DNA from 2 places in the Variovorax sp. GW821-FHT09A10 genome. Region 2 is predicted to be linked to the other one. Evidence: riboswitches for the same ligand, from Rfam matches in the RefSeq annotation. Region 2 holds a riboswitch; the other holds the start of a gene.
The links. Region 2 has a riboswitch for glycine ahead of gcvT (glycine cleavage system aminomethyltransferase GcvT). Riboswitches for the same ligand answer to the same signal wherever they lie in the genome.

Region 1 (10,603 bases), on a different contig from region 2:
GCAGCGCACCATCTACGTCAGCGGCTTCGCGAAGATCCTGGCACCCAACTGGCGCATCGGCTTCCTGGCCGCCTCGCCCGCGCTGAAAGAGCGGCTGCTGGAGACCAAGCTGCTGGCCACGCTGACCTCGCCCACGCTGTTCGAGCGGGCGCTGTCGTGGTGCATCGACCAGGGCCAGCTGCGCCGCCATTCGGAGCGCGTGCGCATCCGCCTGGACGGCGCGCGTGGCCGCGCGGTGAAGCTGGCCATGTCGCACGGCTGCACCTTCGCCTCGGAGCCGGCCGGGCTGTTCGGCTGGGTCGACACGGGCGTGGACACCGACGCGCTCACGCAACGCATGCTCGACCAGGGCTACCTGCTGGCGCCGGGCTCGCTGTTCCATGCGCGCAGGCCGCCGAGCACGATGATGCGGATCAACTTCGCGACCTCGCAGGACGCGAATTTCTGGAAGGTTTTCAGCCGGGTCAGGGACGAGCTCTGATTCGCTTGCAAAGGGCTTGGAGTAAGCTGGCAGCACAAGAAAACCCAGCCAGGAGACCTCCCGCATGAGCAACGCCAGCAAACCCTTCGACTTCAGCCAGTTCGTCCCCGGATTCGACTTCCTGAAGAACCTCGCCGGCGGTGCCGCCGCGGGCTCCGGCTCGGTGCCCGGCATCCCCAGCCTGGCGAGTTGGGTCGCGCCCACCATGAGCGTCGAAGAGGTCGACAAGCGCATCCAGGAACTCAAGACCGTCCAGTACTGGCTCGAACAGAACGGCCATGCGCTCAAGGCGACCATCCAGGCGCTCGAGGTGCAGAAGATGACGCTGTCGACCCTGCGCGGCATGAACGTGCGGATGGAAGACATCGCCAGCGCGTTCACCAAGCAGGCAGCGGCCATGGCGCCGGCGCCGGCGCCTGCACCGGCCCCTGCCCCTGCCCCTGCCCCTGCCCCTGCCCCTGCCCCCGCACCGCGGCCCGAACCGGAAGCCGTCGAGGAAGAGGAAGAAGAGTTCGACGAGGCCGAGGAAGAAGCGGAAGAGGAAGCCCCGGCGCCGAAGAAGACATCGCGCGCCAAGCCCGCAGCGTCCAACGGCGCCGCCGGCGTCGTCGACCCGATGCAATGGTGGGGCTCGCTCACCGAGCAGTTCCAGCAGATCGCGAGCACGGCGCTGCAGGACGCGGCGCAGCTCAAGGTGCCGGCCATGGCGCAGCCGCTGGCCGACGCCGTGGGGCAGGTCATCGGCAAGGCGACGGCGGCGCGCAAGCCGGCCGCCAAGACCGCGGCGAAGAAGGCCGCCGCCAAGAAAGCCGCGCCGGCACCCGCCGCGCGCAAGAAAACCACGTCCACCGCCGCGCGCAAGCGAACCTCCGGCCGGCGCTGACGTCTTACAGACACCTTTCCAGACGACGACGCACGGGTCGGTACGCACCATGAAACTGTTTCCCACCGGCCATGCCACCCACCCGCAATGGCGCATGGCCGCCGGCCTCGTGCTGGCCCAGTTGCGCGCACAGATGGCGCTGCCCGACTACGCGTCGAACCCGACGCTCGGGCTGCTCTACATCACCGACCACTACGCGAGCGAGGCGCAGGAGATCCTCGATCACCTGAGCGCCGAGCTGCCCGAGGTCACCGACTGGTCGGGCACGGTCGGCATCGGCGTGTCGGCCAACAACGCCGAGTACTTCGACGAGCCCGGCCTGAGCCTGATGCTGTGCGCGCTGCCCAGCGACCAGTACCGCGTGTTCTCGGGCGTGGCGCCGCTGGGCAGCTCCGAAATGAGCGGCTTCGAGGCGCACACCGCGCTCGTGCACGCCGACCCCGCCACGCCCGACCTGGGCGAGCTCATCGGCGAGATGGCGGGCCGCACCGACACCGGCTACCTGTTCGGCGGGCTCTCGTCCGGCCGCGGCGGGGCGCTGCAGTTCGCGGTCGGCGGCAACGGCAACATCCGCGGCCACGGCGCGGCGGGCGGTGTGTTCTCGGGCGGCTTGTCGGGCGTGGTGTTCGGCGAGGGCGTGCGGCTGGTGTCGCGCGTCACGCAGGGCTGCCAGCCGCTGCGCACGGGCGGCGCGCGCGAGCGCGAGATCACCGAGGCCGACGGCAACCTGCTGCTGGCGCTCGACGGCGAACCGGCGCTCGACGTGCTGCTGGCCGACCTGCAGGTGTCGCTCGACCGGCCGCAGGAGGCCATCGACGCCGTGCGCAACACGCTGGTCGGCCTGGCCGACGCGGGCAGCGACGGCATTCGCCGCACCGGCGACCTGGGCGCCGACGTGCTGGTGCGCCACATCATCGGCCTCGACCCGACGCGGCGCGGCATCGCCATTGCCGACAACGCCGAGGCCGGCATGCGGCTGAGTTTCTGCCGCCGCAACGCGCAGGCGGCGCGCGCCGACCTGATGCGCATCTGCGCCGAGATCCGCGAAGAGCTCGAGCCCGAAGAACAGACGCTGGCCACCGCGCGCGCCGTGGCGGCCGGCGAGGCCGAGGCCGCGCCGCATCCCGCGCGGCGCATCGCGGGCGCGGTGTACGTGAGCTGCTCGGGGCGCGGCGGCCCGCACTTCGGTGCGCCGGGCGCCGAGCTGCAGATCGTGCGGCATGCGCTGGGCGACGTGCCGCTGGTCGGCTTCTTCGCCGCGGGCGAGATCGCGCGCCATCACCTGTACGGCTACACCGGCGTGCTGACGGTGTTCACCGCACCGGACTGAGGTCCGGCGCCGGTCGCGTTCAGGCCGGTTGCAGTGCGCGCGGCGCGGGCGCCGGCATGCCGGCGAACGCGAAATCGACCTCGGGCGCCAGTCCGCTCACGATGCGCGCAATCGACTTGCCCGAGCCGCAGGCGTGCGTCCAGCCGAGCGTGCCGTGGCCGGTGTTGAGGAACAGGTTCGGCAGCTTGGTCTTGCCGATCAGCGGCACGTTGCTCGGCGTGGCCGGGCGCAGGCCGGTCCAGAACTGCGCGCGCTCGGTGTCACCGGCGCCAGGGAAGAGCTCTTCGACGCGCCGCACGATGGCTTCGCAGCGCACGCGGTTCAGGTCGCGGTCGTAGCCGTTGAGCTCGGCCGTGCCGGCGATGCGCAGGCGGTCGCCCGATTCGGAGGTGTAGCGCGAGAACACCAGCTTGTATTCGTCGTCGGTGAGCGAGACCTGGTGCGCTTTCGATGCGTCCTTCACGGGCAGCGTCACCGAGTAGCCCTTGGCCGGGTAGATCGGCAGGCGGATGCCCAGCGGCGCGGCGTACAGCGGGCTCAACGAACCCATCGCAAGCACGAAGGCGTCGCCGCGGATGCGCTGGAAGCGGCCTTCGTTGTCGGTCGCCTCGACGTGGTCGATGCTGCCGCCGGCTTCGCGCAGCGCGGTCACCGTGTGGCTCATGAGGAACTTCACGCCGGCCGCCTCGGCCAGCTTCACCAGCTCGCGCGCGAAGCGGTTGGCGTCGCCCGATTCGTCTTCGGCGGTGTAGGTGGCGCCGGCGAGTTGGGGGCGGATGTGGGCGAGGGCGGGTTCGATCTTGATGGCCTCGTCGGCCGAGATGACCAGGCGTTCGCAGCCCAGGGCGCGCATCTGCTCGGCGGGCGCGAGGGCGCCGTCGAATTCTTTTTGCGTCGTGTAGAAGTGCAGGATGCCTTGCGTGCGCTGGTCATAGTTCAGGCCGGTGTCTCGACGCAATTGCTGCAACATTTCCCGGCTGTATGTACCGAGACGAACGATCTGTTCGATGTTGTGGCGGGTGCGCGCGGGGGTGCATTCGCGCAGGAACTGCAGACCCCAGAGCCACTGGCGCATGTCGGCGCGGATGCGAAAGAGCAGCGGCGCATCCTCCTTGCCGAGCCATTGCAGCACCTTCAGCGGCGCGCTCGGATTGGCCCAGGGTTCGGCATGGCTGACCGAGATCTGGCCGCCGTTGGCGAAGCTGGTTTCGGCGGCCGGGGTGGCCTGCCGGTCGATCACGGTCACCTCGTGGCCGAGTTGCTGGAGGTAGTAGGCCGACGTCACGCCGAGCAGGCCGGCGCCAAGAACGATCACACGCATTGCAAGTACCTTTGAGTTTGCAGCGCTTGAACGGCGGGCGTGGAGTGCTATTGAAAAAATAGCAAGCAACCGGACGACCGCTGTCCAAGTTGCCGCTCCCCCTGTCCTCGGTACCTGAGAGATTCACCCTGCTGCACCCGCAGCGGGTTTGCTCCTTCGGTGCGCCACATGGCGTGACGGCTCTCCAGACGGCTGTATCGATGAGTGCAGTACTGACCCCTTGCCGAAATTCCGTGGCGTTGCCTGGAATGTCGTCGGGCCGACCTGAGCGTTTATGGGAGTTTGCGCCTTCGGTAGGGCCTCCGTGGAGGCCCGCTCTCCTGCAATTGTTGGCGATTGTAGGCGGGCCCCGCAAGCCGGCCAAGCCCTGTACATCGGCACTTCACACCGATGGGATAATTGAATGTTGATTTTCGGTAAAGCAAACTTTTTTCTACAGGTGGGGACTCCATGATCCTGGTTACCGGCGGCGCAGGCTTCATTGGCGCCAATTTCGTACTCGACTGGATCGCGCAGGGCAACGAGCCCGTGGTGAACCTCGACAAGCTGACCTACGCAGGCAACCTTGAGACCCTCGCATCGCTCAAGGGCAACGCGAACCATGTCTTCGTGCAGGGCGACATCGGCGACAGCGCGCTGCTCGATCGCCTGCTGGCCGAGCACAAACCGCGTGCCGTCGTGAACTTTGCCGCGGAATCGCATGTGGATCGTTCGATCCACGGCCCCGAAGACTTCGTGCAGACCAACGTGCTCGGCACCTTCCGCCTGCTCGAATCGGTGCGCGGTTACTGGAACGCACTGCCGGCCGACCAGAAGGCCGCCTTCCGCTTCCTGCATGTGTCGACCGACGAGGTCTACGGCTCGCTCTCCAAGACCGACCCGGCCTTCACCGAAGAGAACAAGTACGAGCCCAACAGCCCGTACTCGGCCAGCAAGGCCGCCAGCGACCACCTCGTGCGCGCCTGGCACCACACCTACGGCCTGCCGGTGGTCACCACCAACTGCTCGAACAACTACGGCCCGTTCCACTTCCCCGAGAAGCTGATCCCGCTGATGATCGTCAACGCGCTGGCCGGCAAGAACCTGCCCGTCTACGGCGACGGCATGCAGGTGCGCGACTGGCTCTACGTGAAGGACCACTGCAGCGCCATCCGCCGCGTGCTCGAGGCCGGCAAGCTCGGCGAGACCTACAACGTCGGCGGCTGGAACGAGAAACCCAACATCGAGATCGTCAACACCGTGTGTGCGCTGCTCGACGAACTGAGCCCTCGCGCCGACGGCAAGCCGTACAAGGAACAGATCACCTACGTCACGGACCGCCCGGGCCATGACCGCCGCTATGCCATCGATGCGCGCAAGCTCGAGGCCGAGCTTGGCTGGAAGCCCGCCGAGACCTTTGACACCGGCATCCGCAAGACCGTCGAGTGGTACCTCGCCCACGGTGACTGGGTGCGCAACGTGCAAAGCGGCGCGTACCGCGAATGGGTCGAGAAGCAGTACGACGCTGCGCCTGCAAAGGCTTCCGCATGAAGTTGCTGCTGCTCGGCAAAGGTGGACAAGTCGGCTGGGAGTTGCAGCGCAGCCTCGCGCCGCTCGGCGAACTGGTCGCGCTGGACTTCGATAGCACCGACTTCCACGCCGACTTCAGCAGTCCCGAGCAGCTGGCCGCCACGGTGCTGGCCGTGCGCCCTGACGTCATCGTCAATGCCGCCGCCCACACCGCCGTCGACAAGGCCGAGAGCGAGCCCGACTTTGCGCGCAAGCTCAACGCCACCTCGCCCGGCGTGGTGGCCGAGGCCGCGCAGCAGATCGGCGCGCTGATGGTGCATTACTCCACCGACTACGTCTTCGACGGCAGCGGCACCCGCCCCTGGAAAGAAGACGACGCGACCGGCCCGCTCAGCGTGTACGGCCAGACCAAGCTCGAAGGCGAGCAGTTGGTGGCGCAGCATTGCGCGAAGCACCTGATCTTTCGCACCAGCTGGGTGTACGCCGCACGCGGCGGCAACTTCGCCAAGACCATGCTGCGCCTGGCCAAGGAGCGCGACAAGCTCACGGTCATCGACGACCAGTTCGGCGCCCCCACCGGGGCCGAGTTGCTGGCCGATATCACTGCACACGCCATCCGCGCCACCTTGCAAGACCCGACCAAGGCCGGGCTGTACCACGCCATCGCCGGCGGCGAGACCACGTGGCACGGCTACGCGCGCTTCGTGCTCGAGATGGCGCAGCAGGCTGGCGTCGAACTCAAGGCCGGCCCGCAGGCCGTGGAGGCCGTGCCCACCAGCGCCTTTCCGACGCCCGCGAAGCGCCCGCACAACTCGCGGCTCGACACCACCAAGCTGCAGACCACCTTCGGCCTGCGACTGCCGCCCTGGCAGGAAGGCGTGGCACGCATGTTGCGCGAGACGCTCTGACCGACTGATTTTTCCCGGCCTCCCACACTAGAAGACCCCATGACGCAACGCAAAGGCATCATCCTTGCCGGTGGCTCCGGCACCCGCCTGCACCCGGCCACGCTCGCCATGAGCAAGCAACTGCTGCCGGTGTACGACAAGCCCATGATCTATTACCCGTTGAGCACGCTGATGCTCGGCGGCATGCGCGACATCCTGATCATCAGCACGCCGCAGGACACGCCGCGCTTCCAACAACTGCTGGGCGACGGCAGCCAGTGGGGCCTCAACCTGCAGTACGCGGTGCAGCCGAGTCCCGATGGCCTGGCGCAGGCCTTCATCATCGGCGAGAAGTTCGTGGGCAATTCGCCGAGCGCGCTGGTGCTGGGGGACAACATCTTCTATGGGCACGACTTCGTGCATCTGCTGTCGGATGCCGACACCAAGCAGCGCGGTGCGACCGTGTTCGCGTACCACGTGAACGACCCCGAGCGCTACGGCGTGGTTGCCTTCGATGCCAACGGCAAGGCCAGCAGCATCGAAGAGAAGCCCGTCAAGCCCAAGAGCAGCTACGCCGTGACCGGCCTGTATTTCTACGACAACCAGGTGGTCGACATCGCCAAGGCCGTGAAGCCCAGCGCGCGCGGCGAGCTGGAGATCACGGCGGTCAACCAGGCGTATTTGGACCTTGATCAGCTGAACGTGCAGATCATGCAGCGGGGCTATGCATGGCTGGATACGGGCACGCATGAAAGCCTGCTCGAAGCGGGTCAGTTCATCGCGACCCTGGAGCATCGACAGGGGCTGAAGATCGCGTGTCCTGAAGAGATCGCGTGGCGCAATGGCTTCATCGACCGCGCGCAGCTCGAAAAGCTGGCTGCACCGCTGCAGAAGAACGGTTACGGCAAGTACCTGAACCACTTGCTGGCCGAAGAGGTGCGCTCGTGAATGTCATCCGAACCGAGATCCCTGACGTTTTGATCATCGAGCCGAAGGTGTTCGGCGATGCCAGGGGGTTTTTCTACGAGAGCTTCAACCAGCGTGCTTTTGAAGACGCGGTCGGGTCGAAGGTCGACTTCGTGCAGGACAACCATTCGAGGTCGTCCAAAGGCGTGCTTCGGGGGTTGCACTATCAGGTCCAGCAAGCGCAAGGAAAACTGGTGCGCGCTGTGCGTGGCGCGGTGTTCGATGTGGCCGTGGACATCCGCAAGTCGTCGGCGACTTTCGGGAAATGGGTCGGCGTGGAACTCAGTGAAGGCAACCACAGGCAGTTGTGGGTTCCCCCCGGTTTCGCGCACGGTTTTCTCGTGCTCAGCGACAGCGCCGATTTCCTCTACAAGACCACCGACTACTACGCGCCTGCGCATGAGCGATGCATCGTATGGAACGATGCCTCTCTCGATATTGCGTGGCCGGATGTGGGACAGGCGCCTGCACTTTCGGCCAAGGACAGCGCCGGGCAGACGATGAAGCAGGCGGAATTCTTCGAATAAGAGATGAGCGTGGCGGCCTGGTTTGCCGCTGCTATTTCAAAAGGGGTAGTCAAAGCCGTTGGAACTGTCTGCCACCCCCTATTTCTATAACTCCCACTTGAAATTTTTATGCCTTCATTCTTTCCAGATCACCAGATAGCAGATGCTGGGCTGTACGCGGACGCGTATTTCGAAAGAATCACGGCCGCAGCCAAGACCGTGGACCGTGGCGCGCTTGCAGCCGCCGGGCGCCTTCTTGCGGAGCGTGCGGCCCAGGGAAAGATGATTTTTTCGTGTGGCAATGGGGGGTCGGCGGCCATCTCCAACCACCTGGTCTGCGACTGCATGAAAGGTGTTCGCAGCAATGGCTGGCTGAAGCCGAAGGTGAACAGCCTCTCGTCCGCCGTCGAACTGATCACCGCGATCGTCAATGACATCGGACCCGAAGAGATGTTCTCGTTCCAGCTGACGTCCATGGCGTCCGAAGGCGACGTCCTCATCGCGATCAGCTCGTCTGGCGCTTCGCCCAACATCATCAAGGCGCTCAATACAGCGCGTGAGATGAAGATGACCACGATTGCCATGACCGGGTTTGCGGGTGGCGATGCGGCTCGCCTCGCCGACGTCAGTCTTCACGTGGATGCGCAGAACTACGGTGTCGTCGAGGATGTTCACCAGTCGCTCATGCACATCCTGGCGCAGTACCTTCGCCAGAGCCACCTGACAGATCCGTCCCTGCTGGGAACGCTCAAGTTCTAGCATCCGACACGCAGGCCTGGGCAAGCAACTTCCAGCTCTTTAGGTCTGCTGCCACCCAAAGCCTTCCTATTGTGAGATTCCCATGAAATTGCACCTGATCACTGGTGGCGCTGGTTTTGTCGCTGTCAACCTGACGCGCCGTCTGCTTGGAGAGGGTGGCGCCGTTCTGGCCCTGGATGACTTGTCACGTGGACGGCGTGAACTGGTGGCGGAATTCGACAGCCATCCTCATTTCAGTTTTCGGCAGGTGGACTGCTCCGATCTGGAGGCCTTGTCGGCGGCGATCCAGGAGGCCGGCACGCCCGTGGCCCATGTCTGGCACCTGGCCGCCAATTCGGACATCCCGGCAGGGGTGGCTGATCCGCGCATTGACCGCGATCGCACGTTCCTGACCACGTTTTCCGTGCTCGAAGCGATGCGCCGGCATGACATTCCCGAACTGCACTTCGCGTCGAGCTCGGCCATCTACGGCGATCTCGGCGAACGTGAAATTCATGAAGACATCGGCCCGCTGCAACCGATCTCCAACTACGGGGCCATGAAGCTGGCATCGGAAGCGCAGATCCGGGCGGCCGTCGAGTCTTTCCTCCCGCGCGCAGACATCTTCCGATTCCCGAACGTCATCGGCGTGCCGGCGACGCACGGTGTGATCTTCGATTTCATCCGCAAGCTGAAGGCAACCCCCGAGCAACTGCAGGTTCTCGGGGACGGCACGCAGCAGAAGGCGTATCTGCATGTCAACGACCTGATCGACGCCATGCTGCACGTGAGCCGGCTCGAGGGGCGCTACAAGGTGTTCAACATCGGGCCGAAGGACGATGGCGTCACGGTGCGCATGATTGCGCAGACGGTGCGCGACCGGGTGTCTCCGAAAGCCGACATCGTCTTTGGCGAGGGCAACCGCGGCTGGGTGGGCGATGTGCCGCGCTTCCGCTATTCGACCCAGCGCCTGGCCGCCAGCGGCTGGAGCCCTCAGCTTGATTCGACGCAGGCCATGGTGCGCGCGGTCGACGAGATCGCGCGCGAGGAGCTGGCGGAGTGACGCAGGCGGTCATTCTTGCGGGCGGCAAGGGCACCCGGCTGGCAGAGCGCCTGAACGGGCGTCCCAAGCCGCTCGTGGATGTCAATGGCACGCCATTGCTGGAGCTTCAGGTCCGCACGCTCGCGCATCACGGGATCGATGACGTCGTCGTTCTGGTCAACCACGCGGCAGACCAGATCCAGGCCTTCTTCGAACAGCGCCAGTTTCCCAGCCGGGTGCGCCTCTTCGACGATGGCGAGCCGCGCGGGACGGCGGGTGCCTTGTTGGCATGCCTGGACGACCTGGATGATCGATTCATCGTCGTCTATGGCGATACGCTGTTCGACATCGACATCGGGCACATGCTGGCAGCACACGAGGCTTCGGGTGCGGATGCCACCCTGCTTCTGCATCCGAATGATCATCCGGCGGACTCGGACCTCGTGGAGATCGATGCATCCGGCCGGGTGCAGGCGTTTCACGGGTACCCGCACCCGGACGGCGCCGAGTTGCGCAACCTCGTCAATGCGGCCTTCTACATCGTCGAAAAGAAGGCGCTCCTGGCATGGCGCGACTTTCCTGTGCCCTGCGACTTCGCCAAAGACCTCTTTCCGGCGATGGTGCGCGCCGGTGCGCACATCGCGGGCTATGTCAGCTTCGAGTACATCAAAGACCTGGGCACGCCCAAGCGACTCGACAAGGTGGAAAAGCACCTGCGTTCAGGCGTTGTCCAGCGGGCCAGCCGGCAGCACCTGCAAAAAGCGGTGTTCCTGGACCGGGACGGAACCCTCAATGTGCTGCGCGACTATGTACGCCGGCCTGCGGATTTTGAACTTCTGCCGCACGCCGCCGAAGCGGTGCGTGCGTTCAACAACGCGGAGTACCGCGTGGTCGTGGTGACGAACCAGCCGGTGCTTGCGCGTGGGGAGGCCAGCTTCGA
Region 2 (10,603 bases):
ACGCAGACCGGACCGACGCCCGGGCCGCCGCCGCCGTGCGGGATGCAGAAGGTCTTGTGCAGGTTCAGGTGGCTCACGTCGCCGCCGAACTCGCCCGGCGCGGCCACGCCGACCAGCGCGTTCATGTTGGCGCCGTCGACGTACACGCGGCCGCCGTGCTCATGCACGAGCTCGCACAGTTCCTTCACGCGGGTTTCGAACACGCCGTGCGTGCTGGGGTAGGTGATCATCACGGCGGCCAGGTGGGCGCTGTGCTTCTCGCAGGCGCGCTTCAGGTCGTCCATGTCGACGTTGCCTTGCGCGTCGCAGGCCGTCACCACCACCTGCAGGCCCACCATCTGGGCGCTGGCCGGGTTGGTGCCGTGGGCCGACGAGGGAATCAGGCAGATGTTGCGGTGGCCCTGGCCCTTGGCTTCATGGAAGGACTTGATGGCCAGCAGGCCCGCGTACTCGCCCTGCGAGCCCGCGTTGGGCTGCAGGCTGATGCCCGCGTAGCCGGTGGCCTCGCACAGCCAGGCGCGCAGCTGCGCGTCGAGCTGGGCGTAGCCCTGCAGCTGGTCGGCGGGCGCGAAGGGGTGGATGTTCGCGAACTCGGGCCAGGTGATGGGGATCATCTCGCTGGTCGCGTTGAGCTTCATGGTGCAGCTGCCCAGCGGGATCATGCTGCGGTCGAGCGCGAGGTCCTTGTCCGAGAGGCTGCGGATGTAGCGCAGCATCGCGGTCTCGCTCTTGTGGGTGTTGAACACCGGGTGCGTGAGGAAGGCGCTGGTGCGACGCAGGTCCTCGGGAATCAGCGGCGTGGTGTTGGCGGCCAGTTCGTCGAAGCGCGGCATCGCGGTGCCGGCGGGCACGAACAGGGCCCACAGGGTTTCGATGTCGGCGCGCGTGGTGGTTTCGTCCAGCGAGATGCCCAGGTGCTGCTGCAGGCGCTGGCGCAGGTTGACGCCGCCGGCCTGTGCGCGCTCGATGATCGCGGCGGTGTCGTCGCCGGTGCGGATCGTCAGCGAATCGAAGGCGGTGGTGTTCACCGGCTCGCGGCCCATCTGCGACAGGCCCTTGGCGAGGATGGCGGTGAGCACGGCCACGCGCTGTGCGATGCGCGTGAGGCCGTCGGGGCCGTGGTACACGGCGTACATGCTGGCGACCACGGCCGGCAGCACCTGCGCGGTGCAGATGTTCGAGGTGGCCTTCTCGCGGCGGATGTGCTGTTCGCGCGTCTGCAGCGCGAGGCGGTAGGCGGGCTGGCCGTGCGTGTCGACGCTCACGCCGACGAGGCGGCCGGGCAGCGAGCGCTTGAACGAATCGCGGCAGGCCAGGTAGGCGGCGTGCGGGCCGCCGTTGCACAGCGGCATGCCGAAACGCTGCGTGGTGCCGCAGACGATGTCGGCGTCGAACTCGCCGGGGGCGACCAGCAGCGTCAGCGCCAGCAGGTCGGCCGCGACGATGAAGGCGGCGTCGCACTGGTGCGCGTGCCCTGCGAGCGGGCGCAGGTCGTGCACGTGGCCGGTGGTGGCCGGGTACTGCGCGAGCACGCCGAAGAACTCGCCGCTCACCATCAGGTGCGGCAGCGTTTCCGACACCGTGCTCACCTTGACCTCGATGCCCAGCGGCGCGGCGCGGGTCTTGATGACTTCGATGGTCTGCGGGTGGCAGTCACCTGACACGAGGAACACGTTGCTCTTGCTCTTCACGCTGCGCTTGGCGAGCGTCATGGCTTCGGCGGCGGCCGTGGCCTCGTCGAGCATCGAGGCGTTGGCGATGGCCATGCCCGTGAGGTCGCACACCATCGTCTGGAAGTTGAGCAGGGCTTCCATGCGGCCCTGCGAAATCTCGGCCTGGTAGGGCGTGTAGGCCGTGTACCAGGCGGGGTTCTCCAGGATGTTGCGCAGGATCACGCCCGGCGTGTGCGTGCCGTAGTAGCCCTGGCCGATGAAGCTCTTGAACACCTTGTTCTTCGACGCCAGCGTCTTCAGCTCGGCCAGCGCGTCGGCCTCGGTGACCGGCGCGGGCAGGCGCATCGGCCGGGCGCGGCGGATGGCCGCCGGCACGATGCCGTCGATGAGTTCCGCACGCGTTTCGGAGCCGATCACCGGCAGCATGCGCGCCTCGTCCGCCGCATCGATGCCGATGTGGCGGGCGAGGAATTCTTCGGCGTTCTCTAGTTCTTGCAAAGAGGGAAGGGCGGGAATCGGCATGGCGGTGAAGGCTCGGGGGAGAAGGAACGAAGGTGCGAGGAAACGGCTGTTCAGCGGATCAGGATTCGGCGGCGAACTTGTCGTAGCTGGCGGCGTCGAGCAGGGCGTCGAGCTGCGCGGGTTCGCTCAGCTTGACCTTGAAGAACCAGCCGGCGGCCAGCGGGTCGCTGTTGGCCAGCGACGGGTCGGCGCGCAGCGCTTCGTTGACTTCGGTGATCTCGCCCGACACGGGCATGAACACATCGGCGGCGGCCTTCACCGACTCGACCACACCGGCGACCTCGCCCTGCGCGAAGGTCTTGCCCACTTCAGGCAGGTCGACGAACACCACGTCGCCCAGCGCGTCCTGCGCATGCACGGTGATGCCGACGGTGGCGGCGCCGCCTTCGGCCGCCACCCATTCGTGGTCCTTGGTGTATTTGATGCTCATGAAAAAACTCCTCGTGGAAAAAATGGAATCGGGGTGCAGAGCCTAGCCGGGTCTGCGGGGTTCAGTGTCGGTCAGCCGCGGTAGTAGCGCGTCGGCACGAAAGGCATGGTCGAGACTTCCATCGGCACCGGCTTGCCGCGCACGATGGCCTGCACGCGCGTGCCGGGCTCGGCGAAGGCGGCGGCCACGTAGCCCATGGCCACGCAGCGGTCGGCCGTGGGGCCGAGCAGGCCGCTGGTGACGGCGCCGATGTCGTGGCCTTCGAGCGACTGCAGCAGCGTGCCGTCGCGCACCGGGATGCGTTCGAGTGCCACGAGGCCGACGCGCTTGCGCGTGAGCGTCTTGTGGTCGGTGTGGCCGGCCGCGCCCGAGGCGACGGCGGCCAGCTGGGCCAGCACCTTGGCCGCGCCCGGAAAGCCGCCTTCGCGCGCACCGCCGGTGCGACGCACCTTCTGGATCGCCCAGTTGAGCGAGGCTTCGACCGGGGTGGTGGTGGTGTCGATGTCGTTGCCGTACAGGCACAGGCCGGCTTCGAGCCGCAGCGAGTTGCGCGCGCCCAGGCCGACGGGCTTCACCTCGGGCTGCGCGAGCAGCAGGCGGGCGAGGGCGTCGGCGTCTTTTGCGGCCACCGAGATCTCGAAGCCGTCTTCGCCGGTGTAGCCGCTGCGGGTGACGAAGGCCGCGATGCCGCCGATCTGCACCGCGCCGCCCGTCATGAACACGAAGCGCTCGATGCCGGGCGACAGGCGCGCCAGCGTGGCCGCGGCCTGCGGGCCTTGCAGCGCGAGCAGGGCGTGGTCGGGCAGGGGCTGCACCTGGCAGCGCGCGCCGATCCTGGCCTGGATGTGGGCGATGTCGGCCACCTTGCAGGCGCCGTTCACGATCACGAAGAGCGAGCCATTGCCTTCGTTGAAGAACATCAGGTCGTCGAGGATGCCGCCCTCGTCGTTCAGCAGCAGGCCGTAGCGCTGCTTGCCGGCGGGCAGGTCGACCACGTCGACGGGCATCAGGGTTTCGAACGCGGCGGCGGCATCGGGGCCGACCAGGCGCAGCTGGCCCATGTGCGAGATGTCGAACAGGCCGGCCGCGTCGCGCGTGTGCTTGTGCTCGGCCATGAGGCCGGCGGGGTACTGCACGGGCATGGAATAGCCGGCGAAGGGCACCATGCGGGCGCCGAGCTCCACGTGCAGGTCGTACAGCGGGGTCTTGAGAAGTTGGGCGTCAGAAGCGGAGGAAGCGGCCACGGGGCACTCCAAAGGGGCAGTCGAAATCCATGGCTGCAACGCCACGGGCCACCCCTGCTGTCCGCTTTACCTGAGAGATTCGCCCCACGATCGGGGTTTGCTCCTTCGGTGGGCCGCGTGCAATGCCACGGCCTCTCTCCAGCAAGGAAACGCCGGTGGTTGCCGGCGTCTTGTCAGTCCTTTTGCCTGAGCGTTCGGGGAACCCCTGCGCCTTCGGCGGCCCCGTCGCGCGGGGCTCTCTCCTGACCCGGCGAGTGTAGTGGATCGCGGGGCCGGGGCTGGTGTCGACGTGCCTGTGGGGGCCTCAGGTGTGGCAGCAACCCGCGGCCTGGGACGGCCTGATGCGGGAGAGCGGCATGGCGGAGGCGACCGCCACGGGAATGGCATCGGCCTCGCCATTCAGGACCAGGTGCTTGAAGCGCTCCCAGTCGAACAGGGTGCCGGGGTCGGTGCGGCGGTCGGGGTCCAGCTTGGCGTGCGAGACCACATGGGCCAGGTTGGGGTATTTGGCCCAGCAGTGGCGAACGATGCGCGCCGTGATTTCGACTTGCCAATCGGAGAACGGATCGAGTTCCTGCTTGTTCACGACCTCGATGCCAAGCGACCAGTGGTTGACCCGCTTGGCCCCGTCGTTCACATCGGGATGCGAGGCCGCATTGCGTACGTGCCACGCAGCGAGCGCCTCGGGCACGCAGGCCCACACCAGTTCGCCGTGCTGGGCCTCGTCCTCATCGGGCACCAGCCAGTGAAACGAGGCAGCGTCGGTCGGCTTCTTCATGACCGAGATGGCACCGGAAGACGATCCGCCGGCCGTGGCATGGATGACCACCGTGGTGATGCCCATGATCGGATCGACCGATCGTTTCGTCGTGCATGTCGGCCAGTACGGCTGGACGCCGGGGTACCAGGGCTCGTTGAGGGAGACTTCGCCCGGTCGTTTCGACTTGGGAAGCGTGAAGTGATAGCTCTGCGGATTTGGCATGCTGAACCTCCTTGAGTTGGGAGGTGAGTTCTAGCAGCGAGCCCCGCAGGTCCGCGTCCCCTGAACAGGGGATGTCGACCCGCTCTCGCGAGGTTCAGTGCACGGTTTCTGCCGGCGGCAGCAGCTTGTCGATGCGCTCGCGCAGCGAGTCGGCGCGCTCGGGGCCGGCGGCCTTCTCGATCTCGGAGAGCATCAGCGCGGCGATGGTCAGCATGGCCTCGCGGTCGCGGGCCTCGCGCAGGGCGTCGCGCATCTGGTTGGCGAAGCGCGGGTCGCGGCGCACGAACATGCGCTCGCAGATGTCGAACAGGAACATGCGCGTGGTGGCCAGCGAGCGCTTGCCGTCGAAGCTGTCGGCCGAGGTGGCGACCTGGATCGGCTCGGCGGCGGGGACGGGCGTGGGGGCGGGTGCCGGAGGCGGCGCGACCGGGCGCGCGACCTGCAGGTAGCCGCGCTGCATCAGCCCCTGGATCGCCTGCTCGGCCTCGACGCGGCTGGGGAACAGCGGGCTGAAGTCGGTCAGCGAGCGCCGGCCGTCGGCCATGAGCAGCAGGGCGCGCTCACGCTGGCTGAGCGTGCGCTGCCCGGCCTGGAGTTCGTCGCGTGCCTTCTCGGTCTTGGTGGGGAACATGGCGGCCACAGCTTTCGGAGGTCGAAGGCTGCAGCATCGTGGCAAGTGGTGACATCTTCGTGAACCATTTGCCTTACAGGGACAAGGGGGCGCGTCAGTTGCCCGCGCTCTCCTTGCGGATCAGCCAGCGCGTGCCCACGCGCTGCAGCTCGAGCGTCTTGCGGTCGGTTTCGGTGAGCGCGTCGGCGCGGTAGACCTGCCGGAACTGCGCGCTGGCCGAGGTGCCCTGGACGCTGATCACCAGCCCCTCGATGCCCACGCTGATGCGCGACTTGCCCGTGATGCGGGCGCGCCGGTCGGCCTCCCAGCGCTCGCGGGTCTGGCCGCGCGCGGGGGTGAAGTCGCTCGCGTAGGCGGCGAGGTAGCGCTCCACGTCGCGCGCGGACCAGGCGGCGGCCCAGGCGCGCACGGCGCTTTCCACTTCGGCAAGGTGGGTGACGGGATTGGTGGGGTTGGCGGGGGCGGCTGCTGGTGCAACGGGCGCGGCGGCCGGCGTGGCCGCGATACCGGCGGTGGCCAGCAAGCCGGCAGCGACAAGGCTGCAGCCCTGGGCGACGATTCGGTGCATGGCGTCCTTCTCTTTCCTTCTTCTTGTCTGTCAGGCTCGACGTCTAAGCTTGCGTCGATTCTGGCAGTGAAAGAGGAGGCGTGCGGCGTTGAATCGCCCACGGATTTCGGTGGTCCGTGGTTCAGGGCGCGTGCACAGGACACCGGGTGCTTCCCTCCGCGAATGTCCCCCGCCTTCGGCTCCTCCTTGATTTCGCTGCGGGAAGCACCCAGTGCCCTGTGCACCGGGAGCGTGGGGTTGGGCTCAGGCCGCCGCAGCCTCGCCCGTCATCACCTGCACCGTCCGGTTGCGCAGCCGCAAGGCCAGCACGGTCGCGACGCACAGCACGCACAACACCACCGTGAGCGTCACGCCGAGTCCGCGTGCATCCGACAGCAGGCCGAACAGCGGCGACACCAGCCCGCCGACCGAGAGCGCGAGGCCGAGCGTGATGCCGCTGGCGGTGGCCGGGTTGCGCGGCAGGTAGTCCTGCGCGAGCGTCACCTGCGCGGCGAAGGGCAGGAACATGCTCATGCCGAGCCACGCGGTGCAGGCCAGCGCCGCGCCGGGCGTGGAGGAAAGCACGAGGCCCGCCATGGCCGGCAGCGCGAGCAGATAGCCGCTGCGGATGGTGCCCATGCGCCCGATGCGGTCGCCGAGCCAGCCGCCGGCCAGCGTGCCCACGGCCCCTGCGGCGGTGAAGGCGGTGAGTGCCGCGGCGCCCTGGAAGGTGCTGCCGTGCAGGTCGCGCGTGATGCGCAGCGAGAGCATCGACAGCACCGTGACGTAGGGGATCGACCAGCCCACGATGGTCGCGACCAGCAGGCTGAAGGCGCGCCAGTCGTTGTGCGGTTTCAGCACCTGGGCGCGGGCCTGCGCGGCGCGCGCCACCGTGGCCGCGTGCTGGGCGGCCGCGCTGCGCCGCGCGTTGGCCGCGAGCCACACCACGCCCATCGCCACCGCGGGAATGCCCAGCAGATAGCTGCGCGACAGGCTGCCGCCGCCGACCACCGTGGCCGCCAACACGGGCGCGAACGAGGCGCCGATGGTGCCGCCCACCGAGAACACGCTCATCGCCTTCTGCGAGGCGCCGCCGGCCGCGCGCGCGGCCACGGTGGCGGGCGGGTGGTAGGCCGCGATGCCCAGCCCGCACAGCGCGACCGCGATCCAGGTCAGCAGGTAGCTCTGGCTCAGGCCCGCCAGCACCACGCCCAGCGCCGCCACCAGGAAGCCCACGGGCACGAGCCAGGCGCGCGGGTGGCGGTCGGCGTACAGGCCGAACAGCGGTTGCACCACGCTCGACAGCCCGGTGGCCGCCAGCATCAGGCCGCTCACGGCCGTGTAGCTGTAGCCGCGCTCCAGCACCATGAAGGGCAGCAGCGCGGGCACGAGGCCCTGGTAGAGGTCGTTGACGGCATGGGTGCCGGTGAGCAGCCCGAGTCGGCGCGTGTTCATGCGATGGCTTCTTTCCTGGATGTCCGGTTGGAGAAAAAGAGGGAGAAAAGCCATCGTAGGAAGACACGGAAAGATGTTCTCGCTATGAATGTGCAAACATCGTCGTGAAATGGACAAACTGAATCTGCGCCCCGACGAAGGCGAATCGACCCCGCGCGCGGTCGCCGTGCTGGCCACCGACCCGGCGGGCGACGCCTTCATTCCGCCGCACGCGCACCGGCGCGGGCAGCTCATCCACGCGATCTCGGGCGTGATGATGGTCGGCGCCGCGGCCGGCAGCTGGGTGGTACCGCCGGGGCGCGGCGTCTGGGTGCCGCCGGGCATGCCGCACCAGATCCGCATGGCGGGCGAGGTGAAGATGCGCACGGTCTTCGTCGAGCCCGGCACGCGCGCCGACCTGGGCGCCGAGTGCCGCGTGATCCATGTGGGCGCGTTGCTGCGCGAGCTGATCGTGGCGGCCGTGTCGCTGCCGCTGGACTACCCGCCGGGCGGGCGCGACGAGCGCGTGATGGAGCTGATCCTTGACGAGATCGAGGCCGCGCCCGCGCTGTCGCTGCATGTGCCGATGCCGCGCCACGCGCGCCTGGCCGCGCTGTGCGAGGCGCTGATCCGCGACCCCGCGCAGCCCGCCACGCTCGACGGCTGGGCCGCGCGGCTGCACATGAACGCGCGCACGCTGGCCCGGCTGTTCGAACGCGAAACTGGCATGACCTTCGGCGCGTGGTGTCGACAGGCGCGGCTGCTGCTGAGCCTGCCGCGGCTGGCCGCGGGCGCGTCGATCCTGGAGGTGGCGCTGGCGCACGGCTACGAGAGCCCGAGCGCCTTCACCGCGATGTTCCGCCGCACGCTCGGCGTGCCGCCGAGCCAGTACCTGCACCCGCCGGCCTGAAGCTGGGGGTGCGGGCGGGAGCGGCCCGTGCCGCTACTTGAACCCGAGCGCGCGCGGCAGCCAGGTGCTGAGCATCGGCACGAAGGTCAGCAGGACCAGCACCGCGCCGTGCGCCCACAGGAAGGGCACCAGCTCCTTCACCAGCGCCGACATCGGCACCTTCGACACGTTGCAGGTAACGAACAGCAGCCCGCCCACCGGCGGCGTGATCATGCCCAGCGTGAGGTTGAAGATCACGATCATCGCGAAATGCACCGGGTCGACGCCCAGCTTGATGGCCACCGGCGCAAGGATCGGCGCCAGCACCATCACGCCCGGCAGCGGCTCGATGAAGATGCCGAACAGCAGCAGGAACACGTTGACGATGATCAGGAACATCCACGGCGAGAGGTTCATGCTGATGAGCCATTCGGCCATCTGCTGCGGAATGCCCTCGATGGTCAGCACCCACGCGAACGAGGCCGACAGCCCGATGATGATCAGCACCGACGCCGACAGCAGGGCCGAGCGCGACAGGATGTCGGGCAGCATCTTCCACTCGAGCGTGCGGTAGATGAACTTGCCGCACACCAGCGCGTAGAACACCGCCACCACCGACGCCTCGGTGGGCGTGAACCAGCCGGCGCGCATGCCGCCCAGGATGACCACCGGCAGCAGGATGGCGGGAATCGCCTTCCACGTCGTGATGAGGATCTCGCGCAGCGGCGGCGTCTGGCCGTCGCCCTTGTAGTTGCGCTTCTTCGACACGTAGAAGTTCACCACGCACATCGCCACCGCGATCAGGATGCCCGGCACGATGCCGGCCACGAACAGCTGGCCGACCGACACGGTCTCGTCCTGCAGCGCGTAGATGATCATGATGATCGAGGGCGGGATGATCGGCCCCACGATGGCCGTGGAGGCCGTCAGCGCCGCCGCGTACGAGCGGTCGTAGCCGGCCTTGTCCATCATCTTGATGAGCATCGAGCCGGGGCCGGCCGCGTCGGCCAGCGCCGAGCCCGAGATGCCCGAGAAGAAGGTCAGCGACACCACGTTGGTGTAGCCCAGCCCGCCGCGCCGGTGGCCGACGAACTGGCCCGCGAAGCGCAGCAGCACCTCGGTGAGCGAGCCGCCGCTCATCAGTTCGGCGGCCAGGATGAAGAAGGGCACGGCCATCAGCGGAAAGCTGTCGATGCCGGTGAAGGTTTCCTTCAGCAGCACCATCAGCGGGTAGCTTTCCGCGAGGATCAGGGTGGCGGCCGTGGCCAGGCCGAGCGCGAAGGCCACGGGCACGCCGATGGCCAGGAACACGCAGGCGGAGACGATCAGGACAATGCTGGCATCCATGGTCTTCTCCTTACAGCGAGGCCGACGCGTTGGCGTCGAAATGCGCGTCCGACGCGAACTCGCGGTTCAGCACGTAGCCGCGCACCACCAGCAGCCAGTGCACGATCAGCAGCACGCCGCCGATCAGCATCGCGCTGTAGATGTAGGCGAACGGAATCTGCGTCACGGCGGTGAGCTGGAACATCGTGCGTTCCATGTAGAGCCAGCCGTACCAGACCATGAAGCCGAAGAAGGCGAACAGCAGCCCGGCCACCACGAGGCGCACCGCCACGGCCGCGGGCCGGGGCAGGGCGTCCTGCAGGTTCTCGACGGCGATGTGGCCGCCGTAGCGCAGCACGGGCCCGGCGCCCAGGAAGGTGAGCCAGATCATCATGTGGCGCGACACCTCTTCGGCCCATTCGATCGACTGGTTCGTGGTGTAGCGCAGCACGACGTTGGTGAAGATGATGACGGACATGGCCGCCAGCAGGAGGATCAGCGCCCACCGGTTGGCGGCGAGAAAGTAGCGCTCGAAGGCTTGCACGTTGTGGTTCTCTGTGGTGTCGGAAATGCGAAGCGCCCGGCCCACTGAGGCGGGCCGGGCGCGGTCGGGGCGGAGCGGTCTTACTTGACGTCCGTGATCTTCTTGATGTTGTCGGCGCCGAATTCCTTGGCGTAGCCCACGTAGGCCGGCTTCAGGGCGTCGCGGAAGGCCGCGCCGTCGACGGTGCGCGTGACCTTCATGCCGTCTTTTTCAAGCTGGGCGATGCCGTTGTTCTCGTCGTCGTTGACCTTCTTGCGCTGCGCGATCGAGGCCTTCTTCGCCGCTTCGGTGAACACCTTCTTGTCGGCGTCGGAGAGCTTGTTCCACACCTTGGGCGACAGCAGCAGCAGCGCCGGCGAGTAGACGTGGCCGGTGAGCGAC

Region 1: it holds a riboswitch for glycine, as region 2 does, so the genes downstream of both, AC07Q9_RS26360 (D-amino acid dehydrogenase) here and gcvT (glycine cleavage system aminomethyltransferase GcvT) in region 2, are expected to answer to the same signal.

Annotation. Positions count from the first base shown of each region.
Region 1 is NZ_JBWKPT010000009.1:117,238-127,840, forward strand. Features, by position in the region: gene AC07Q9_RS26345 (aminotransferase-like domain-containing protein) at 1-481, shown strand, start outside; gene AC07Q9_RS26350 (PhaM family polyhydroxyalkanoate granule multifunctional regulatory protein) at 546-1,364, shown strand; gene AC07Q9_RS26355 (FIST signal transduction protein) at 1,414-2,694, shown strand; gene AC07Q9_RS26360 (D-amino acid dehydrogenase) at 2,714-4,015, opposite strand; glycine riboswitch at 4,107-4,213, opposite strand; glycine riboswitch at 4,258-4,348, opposite strand; gene rfbB (dTDP-glucose 4,6-dehydratase) at 4,466-5,545, shown strand; gene rfbD (dTDP-4-dehydrorhamnose reductase) at 5,542-6,432, shown strand; gene rfbA (glucose-1-phosphate thymidylyltransferase RfbA) at 6,472-7,359, shown strand; gene rfbC (dTDP-4-dehydrorhamnose 3,5-epimerase) at 7,356-7,904, shown strand; gene AC07Q9_RS26385 (D-sedoheptulose-7-phosphate isomerase) at 8,013-8,642, shown strand; gene AC07Q9_RS26390 (NAD-dependent epimerase/dehydratase family protein) at 8,725-9,684, shown strand; gene AC07Q9_RS26395 (HAD-IIIA family hydrolase) at 9,681-10,603, shown strand, end outside.
Region 2 is NZ_JBWKPT010000002.1:1,322,884-1,333,486, reverse strand. Features, by position in the region: gene gcvP (aminomethyl-transferring glycine dehydrogenase) at 1-2,195, opposite strand, end outside; gene gcvH (glycine cleavage system protein GcvH) at 2,254-2,625, opposite strand; gene gcvT (glycine cleavage system aminomethyltransferase GcvT) at 2,697-3,869, opposite strand; glycine riboswitch at 3,917-4,021, opposite strand; glycine riboswitch at 4,034-4,124, opposite strand; gene AC07Q9_RS12970 (N-acetylmuramoyl-L-alanine amidase) at 4,174-4,851, opposite strand; gene AC07Q9_RS12965 (hypothetical protein) at 4,946-5,482, opposite strand; gene AC07Q9_RS12960 (L,D-transpeptidase Cds6 family protein) at 5,577-6,050, opposite strand; gene AC07Q9_RS12955 (MFS transporter) at 6,294-7,484, opposite strand; gene AC07Q9_RS12950 (AraC family transcriptional regulator) at 7,594-8,373, shown strand; gene AC07Q9_RS12945 (TRAP transporter large permease) at 8,407-9,699, opposite strand; gene AC07Q9_RS12940 (TRAP transporter small permease) at 9,710-10,222, opposite strand; gene AC07Q9_RS12935 (TRAP transporter substrate-binding protein) at 10,303-10,603, opposite strand, start outside.